2 regions of the Streptomyces sp. NPDC015220 genome follow, and region 2 is predicted to be linked to the other one. Evidence: riboswitches for the same ligand, from Rfam matches in the RefSeq annotation. Region 2 holds a riboswitch; the other holds the start of a gene.
The links. Region 2 has a riboswitch for cobalamin ahead of ACF061_RS05855 (ribonucleoside-diphosphate reductase subunit alpha). Riboswitches for the same ligand answer to the same signal wherever they lie in the genome.
Positions count from the first base shown of each region.

Region 1: linked by a shared signal. The riboswitch ahead of ACF061_RS38680 (ABC transporter substrate-binding protein) and the one ahead of ACF061_RS05855 (ribonucleoside-diphosphate reductase subunit alpha) in region 2 are both predicted to bind cobalamin.

Region 1 covers NZ_JBIBUK010000044.1:9,145-12,525, reverse strand. Annotated here, with positions in the region: gene ACF061_RS38690 (ABC transporter ATP-binding protein) at 1-76, opposite strand, end outside; gene ACF061_RS38685 (FecCD family ABC transporter permease) at 73-1,086, opposite strand; gene ACF061_RS38680 (ABC transporter substrate-binding protein) at 1,083-2,120, opposite strand; cobalamin riboswitch at 2,182-2,395, opposite strand; gene ACF061_RS38675 (metallophosphoesterase) at 2,662-3,381, shown strand, end outside.
Region 2 covers NZ_JBIBUK010000002.1:214,599-217,979, reverse strand. Annotated here, with positions in the region: gene ACF061_RS05855 (ribonucleoside-diphosphate reductase subunit alpha) at 1-1,966, opposite strand, end outside; cobalamin riboswitch at 2,088-2,260, opposite strand; gene ACF061_RS05850 (GNAT family N-acetyltransferase) at 2,288-2,794, opposite strand; gene mctP (monocarboxylate uptake permease MctP) at 2,943-3,381, opposite strand, start outside.

The DNA.
Region 1 (3,381 bases), on a different contig from region 2:
CCCGGCCGTCGACGCGGCGCACGACACGATCGGCGCTCAGGCCGGGCGCCGGGCCGTTCGTCCGGGGACCGGTCATGCCTTCCTCCGGCCGCGGTGGAGCACCGCCACGAACGCCGGTACGCCGATGAGGGACGTGACCACGCCCACCGGGACCTCCTGGGGATCGAGGACGGTGCGGGCGGCGGTGTCCACCCATACGAGGAAGACGGCGCCGGTCAGTGCGGTGACCGGCAGGAGGCGGGCGTGCCCGGGGCCGGTGAGGGCTCGGGTGGCGTGCGGGAGGACCAGGCCGACGAAGCCGATCGCGCCGGCGCAGCTCACGAGGACCGCGGTGAGCAGTGCCGTCGCGGAGAGCAGGACCAGGCGGGTGCGGGCGACGTGGACGCCGAGTCCCGCGGCGGCCTCCTCCCCGAAGGCGAACGCGTCCAGGGTGCGGGCGTACCCGAGGCAGACGGCGAGGACGGCGGCCAGCACCAGGGCGCACAGCAGCACCTGGTCCCAGGTCGCGCCCGCGAGCGAGCCCAGCAGCCAGAACAGCACGGACCGGGTGGTCTCGGCGTCCGCCGAGGTCAGTACCGTGACGGAGGTCAGTGCGGAGAAGAGCTGCATGGCGGCGACTCCGGAGAGCACCACCCGGTCCGTGCTGCCGCCCAGGGAGTGGCTGAGCACGAGGACGAGACCGAAGGAGAGCAACGCGCCGAGGAAGGCGCCCGCCGACAGGGACACCGCTCCCCCGCCCACGCCGAGCACGACCACGGCGACCGCTCCGGTGGAGGCCCCGGAGGAGACACCGAGCACGAAGGGGTCGGCCAGCGGGTTGCGCAGCAGGGACTGCAGGACCGCCCCGCAGACCGCGAGGCCCGCCCCGCACACCGCGGCCAGCAGCGTACGGGGCATGCGCAGGTTCCACACGATGCCGTCCCGCAGCGGTGGCAACGTGGCCTCGCCCAGCCCGAGACGGGCGGCGACCGAGGTCCACACGTCGGCCGGGGAGATGTCGGCGGGACCGATGGTCACCGCGACGGCGACCGACGCGAGCAGCACGGCCAGTCCCCCGCCGGTCAACAGCGCGGCGCGGGCGCTCACTTGGCGAGACCGAGACCGCGCAGGCCGGCGGCGACCTGTTCGATCCCCTCGACCGTCCGGATGGACGGGTTCATCGCCTGCCCGCTCAGCAGGACGTACCGCTTGTTCTTCACCGCGGTGAGGTCACGTGTCGCCGGGGTGGTCTCCAGGAAGTGGATCTTGGCTTCGGCGGACTCCGCGGTCTGGGACCTGCGGGTCAGGTCGCCGAGCACGATGACGTCGGGGTCGCGGTCGGCGACGGTCTCCCAGTTGATCTGCGGCCACTCGTCATGGGTGTCGGAGAAGGCGTTCTTCGCGCCGACGGCACGGGTGATGGCGCCGGGGGCGCCGCAGCAGCCGGCCAGGTAGGGCGACTGGGAGTTGGCGAACCAGTACATGAGGGAGACGCCGGAGGCGTCCAGCCCGGCGGTGGCCCTGCGCACCCGCTCCTTCAGAGCGGCGACGAGCTCGTCGCCGCGCGCCTCGACCCCGAAGGCACGCGCCAGGTCGCGTATCTCGCCGTACACGGCGTCGAGGGCGAGCGGGGTGCCGCGCGAACCGTCGCCACCGCTGTCGTTGTCCTTGCCCTCGGCGCAGTCGGCCGGCGAGACGTACGTGGGCACCCCCAGCTTCTCGAACCGCTCGCGGGCGGCGACGCCGCCCTGGCCCAGGGTGGAGACGAAGGAGGCGGTGACGAAGTCGGGATCGGCGTCGAGGACCTTCTCGAAGGACGGGTTGTCGTCGGCCAGGCGCGGCACCCGCGCGTTGGCCTTCTCCAGGCCCTTCATCACCGGGTCGGTCCAGGTCGCGGTGCCCGCCATACGGTCGGCGAGGCCGAGGGAGAGCAGGATCTCGGTGGTCCCCTGGTTGAGGGAGACGGCCCGTTTCGGCGCCGACCGCAGGGTGACCCGGTGTCCGCAGTTGTCGATCGTGCGCGGATGACCGAAGCCGGCCTTCCCCGGTGTCGCACCGTCCGGGACGGAACCGGCGCAACCGGTGAGCAGCAGGGCCGGTGCCAGCAGGAGGGCAGCGGGGCGGAGGGCGGAACGGAACACGGGCCTGCCTCGGGTGTCAGGGCTCGTACGCGGAGCCTGGCCATGCGGACGTACTCCGCGCCTTCGGCGCGGAGTTGCCAGCAGGTCTTCGGACTCGGACTCGTCCGGACGGGGCGCCTTCCCGGTACGGTCCCGCGCCCGCCCTGCGGCCGGCCCGCTCCCTTCCCAGTGGCACGTGTGCCCCGCCCGTCCTCCTCACCGCTGCGCGTCAGTTCCGGATTCCCACCGGATTCCCTGGCCTCGGATGTGGCACGACTGGCTCCGGCAGGTTATCAACACCCCCCGGGTGGTCGGGCCGTGGCGTCCGGACCGGGGCAGGCGAGGAGGGCGCCGGTGTCCCGGTCGTCCTCGGCGGGTGGCCGGGGGACGGCACGCAGCGCGCCGGGTGCGGTCGGAGCGTTGGCGGACGAGGGGCCGGCCCGGTCTCGTCATCCCGCGGAGAACCGTTCGCCCAAGGCCGCACCCGTGAACGCCGGTCCGGCCGGCCCGAGGACGACCGGATACAGTGCGCGAGACGGCAGCCCGGTCAGGGAGGGGAAGCGTGACCGACACCAGAAGCACCCGGCCCGCGGACAGCGAAGCGCGTGCGCCGCGGCGGAGCCCGCTGCACCGCCTGATGCGCTGCCTCCCCCTGATCGCCCCCGTCCTGCTGTGGGCCGTGCCCTGCTGGGTGCTCCTGCACGCCGGCCAGCACTGGCCGCTGCCCGTCACGCTGGTCGGCACCGCCCTGTTCGCCCTCGGCCTCATATGTATGCCGCTCGCGATGGTGCGCGGCCACGGCCGGCTCCGGCAGGACCGGGCGGCGATCGTCGGTGACACCCTGCTGGGCGCCAGCTGGGTCCTGTTCACCTGGTCCGTTCTGCTCGGCGTCCTCTTGCGGCTCGCCCTGACCGTGGCCGGCGTCGGCGAAAGTCAGGACCGGGCCCGGATCGTCACTTGGGCCGTCCTCGGGGTGACCGCCGTACTGCTCGCCTGGGGGTACGCCGAGGCCCGCCGCGTACCACGCGTGCGCCGACTCGACGTGCGACTCCCGCGACTGGGCGCCGGGCTGGACGGCACCCGCGTCGTCCTCATCACCGACACCCACTACGGCCCGCTCGATCGCGCCCGCTGGTCGGCACGGGTGTGCGAGACGGTGAACACCCTGGAAGCCGACCTGGTCTGCCACACCGGCGACATCGCGGACGGCACGGCCGAACGCCGCCGCGCCCAGGCCGCCCCACTCGGTACCGTGCGGGCCACCCGGGCCCGGGTGTACGTC
Region 2 (3,381 bases):
AGACGCCCAGCTCCTTCAGGTCGCGCACCAGGTAGGAGTTGACCTGGAGGAACTCCCCGGAGAGGGTCTCGCGCTTGAACAGGTTGGAGACCTGCGGCTCGATGCACTCGTACACGCCCGCGATCGAGGCGATGGTGGCGGTCGGCGCGATGGCCAGCAGCAGTGAGTTGCGCATGCCGATGGCGGCGACGCGCTCGCGCAGGGCCGCCCAGCGCCGCGGCCAGGTGAGCTCGGCGTCGTAGTGGTCGGGGTGCAGCACGCCCCGGGCGGCCCGGGTCAGGTCCCAGGCGGGCAGCGGGCCGCTCCGCTCGGCGAGGTCGGCGGAGGCCTCGTACGCGGCGAGCATGATCCGCTCGGCGATACGGGTGGAGAGCGCCTTCGCCTGAGGGGAGTCGAAGGGCAGCCGCAGCTTGAAGAAGACGTCCTGCAGGCCCATCACGCCCAGCCCGACCGGCCGCCACCGGGCGTTGGACCGGCCCGCCTGCCCGGTCGGGTAGAAGTTGATGTCGACCACGCGGTCGAGGAAGGTCACGGCGGTGCGGACGGTCCCGTCCAGCCGCTCCCAGTCGATGTCCCCGTCGCGCACGAACGCGCCGAGGTTGACCGAACCGAGGTTGCAGACCGCCGTCTCGCCGTCGTCGGTGACCTCCAGGATCTCCGTGCAGAGGTTGGAGGAGTGGACGACGTGGCCCGGCTCGGCCGTCTGGTTGGCGGTGCGGTTGGCGGCGTCCTTGAAGGTCATCCAGCCGTTGCCGGTCTGCGCCAGGGTGCGCATCATCCGGCCGTACAGGTCGCGGGCCGGCATCGTCTTCCTGGCCAGGCCCCGCGCCTCCGCGGCGCGGTACGCGGCGTCGAACTCCTCGCCCCACAGGTCCACCAGCTCCGGCACGTCGGAGGGCGAGAACAGCGACCACTGCCCGTCGGCGTCCACCCGGCGCATGAACTCGTCCGGGATCCAGTGCGCGAGGTTCAGGTTGTGGGTGCGCCGGGCGTCCTCGCCGGTGTTGTCGCGCAGCTCCAGGAACTCCTCGATGTCCGAGTGCCAGGTCTCCAGGTAGACCGCCGCCGCGCCCTTGCGCCGGCCGCCCTGGTTCACCGCGGCCACCGAGGCGTCCAGGGTCTTCAGGAACGGCACGATGCCGTTGGAGTGCCCGTTGGTCCCGCGGATCAGCGAACCGCGCGCGCGGATGCGGGAGTAGGCGATGCCGATGCCGCCGGCGTGCTTGGAGAGCCGGGCGACCTGGTGGTAGCGGTCGTAGATGCTGTCCAGCTCGTCCTTGGGGGAGTCGAGCAGGTAGCAGGACGACATCTGGGGGTGCCGGGTGCCGGAGTTGAAGAGCGTGGGGGAGGAGGGGAGGTAGTCGAGGCGGCTCATCAGCCCGTAGAGCGCCGCCACTTCGTCGACCGAACGCTCCGTGTCGTCCTCGGCCAGGCCGCTCGCCACCCGCAGCATGAAGTGCTGGGGCGTCTCGATCACCTTGCGGGTGATCGGGTGCCGGAGCAGGTAACGGCTGTGCAGGGTGCGCAGCCCGAAGTAGCCGAAGCGGTCGTCGGCGGCCGGGTCGACGACCGCGTCCAGGCGCTCGGCGTGCAGGCGTACGAAGTCGGCCGTCCGGTCGGCGATCAGCCCCTCCCGGTGGCCCACGGCGACGGACCCGGTGAAGGAGGTGACGCCCTGGGAGGCGGCCTCGGCGCGGATGGCGAGGGTCAGCAGCCTGGCGGCCAGCCGCGAGTAGGCGGGGTCCTCGGAGATGAGCCCGGCGGCCGCCTCGGTGGCCAGCTCGCGCAGTTCCGCCTCGTCCGCGTGGGCGGAACGGCCGCGCAGCGCGGCGGCGGCCACCCTCCCGGGGTCGGCGTCGGGGAGGTCTGCGGTCAGCTCGGTCAGGGTCCGCAGCAGCGCGGCACCGGGACCGTCGGGTTCCACGCGGTCCTCGGCTGAGACCGGATCCGCTGGCGCGATGGTCACGTGGGGCTCTCCCTCGCTCGGCTCGGGGCCTCGCCGAGGGCAGGGGGCAGCACACGAGCGCACGCGGCGCCGCGCCCACCGGCCCATTCCACGAGGCCCGGACGTCAGGCACCCGGACCGGACGGCCGGGCGCACTGTCGGCAGGTCCTCGGACTGACGCACGTACACGGCCATGAGGGCATACGTGTACGAGTACACCGTTGCGGGACAGTTCCGGATTCGCACCGGATTCCCCTGCGGCGACAGCGAGCATGAGCATACATCTTGTGCCGGGCCGGGAAGCCACCCCCATATGTTGTGGCGTGGCGACTGCGGAGCGTGTCAGAGGGCCAACGCGTAGGTGAGCAGGTCCAGGTCGAGGAGGTCCGGGAGGGGATTGAAGTCGCGTCCGGGGGTGCGGACGAAGCCGAGGCGCTCGTAGAGGCGGTGGGCGGAGCGCATGGCGGGCTGGGTGGACAGGACGAGGCGGACGCAGCCCTCGGTCGCCCGGGCACGGTCGGCGCAGGCCCGCACCAGAGCCTCGCCCACTCCCCGGCCGCGTGCCGAGTGCGCGACCGCGAGCATCCGTATCTCGGCCTCCCCGGATCCGGCGATGTCGGCCATCGGGCCGCCGGACGGCACGAAGGTGACGCCGCCGAGCACGTTCCCGTTCCCGGTGGCCACCAGCACCTCGGCGGCGGCGGCCCGCTTGGCCACGTCCCGCAGCTCCCCGAGGTAGGCGTCGTCCGCCCCGAAGTCGAGGAGCCCGTCCAGGAGGTAGGCCTGGGCGGTGATCTCCCCGAGGGCGCCGTACTCGCCGGGTTCCGCCTGTCCGATCACGATGTCCACGGCCTCGAGTCTGCCGCACGGGCGGGGCGGCGGGCCGCCGGATTTCTCGCGTGCGCCGCGGGGTGCGGCGGGCCGCCGGAGCCGCGCCGCGCGGACACGGCGGCGGGCCGCCGGACTGCTCCGACGGCCCGCCGACCTGCCGTGCGGCTCAGTGCGCGCTGCCCGCCGTGGCGGGCGGCAGCTCCACCGCGACGCCGGGCTCGCCCGCGTCCTTCGTGTAGTCCTCCGGCCGCGTCTCGTCGACGCCCTCGGGCGCCTTCAGGGCCCTGAGGACGAAGGTCAGGACCACCGAGACGACCACGTTGAGCACGAACGCCGTCATGCCGATGTAGCCGATCTCGCCGATGCCCGGGATCTCCTTGGCCGAGCCGCCGAAGTGCTTCTGCGTCGGCGAGGCCACGCCGTAGGCCGCGACCGTGCCGTACACCATGCCGACCGCCCAGCCGGCGAGCAGCGCCCAGCGGTGGAACCAGCGGGTGAACAGGCCGCCGACCAGGGCCGGGAAGGTCTGCAGGATCCAGATGCCGCCCAGCAGCTGGAAGTTGATGGCGACCGTCTTGTCCATGGTCAGGACGAAGACCAGCGCG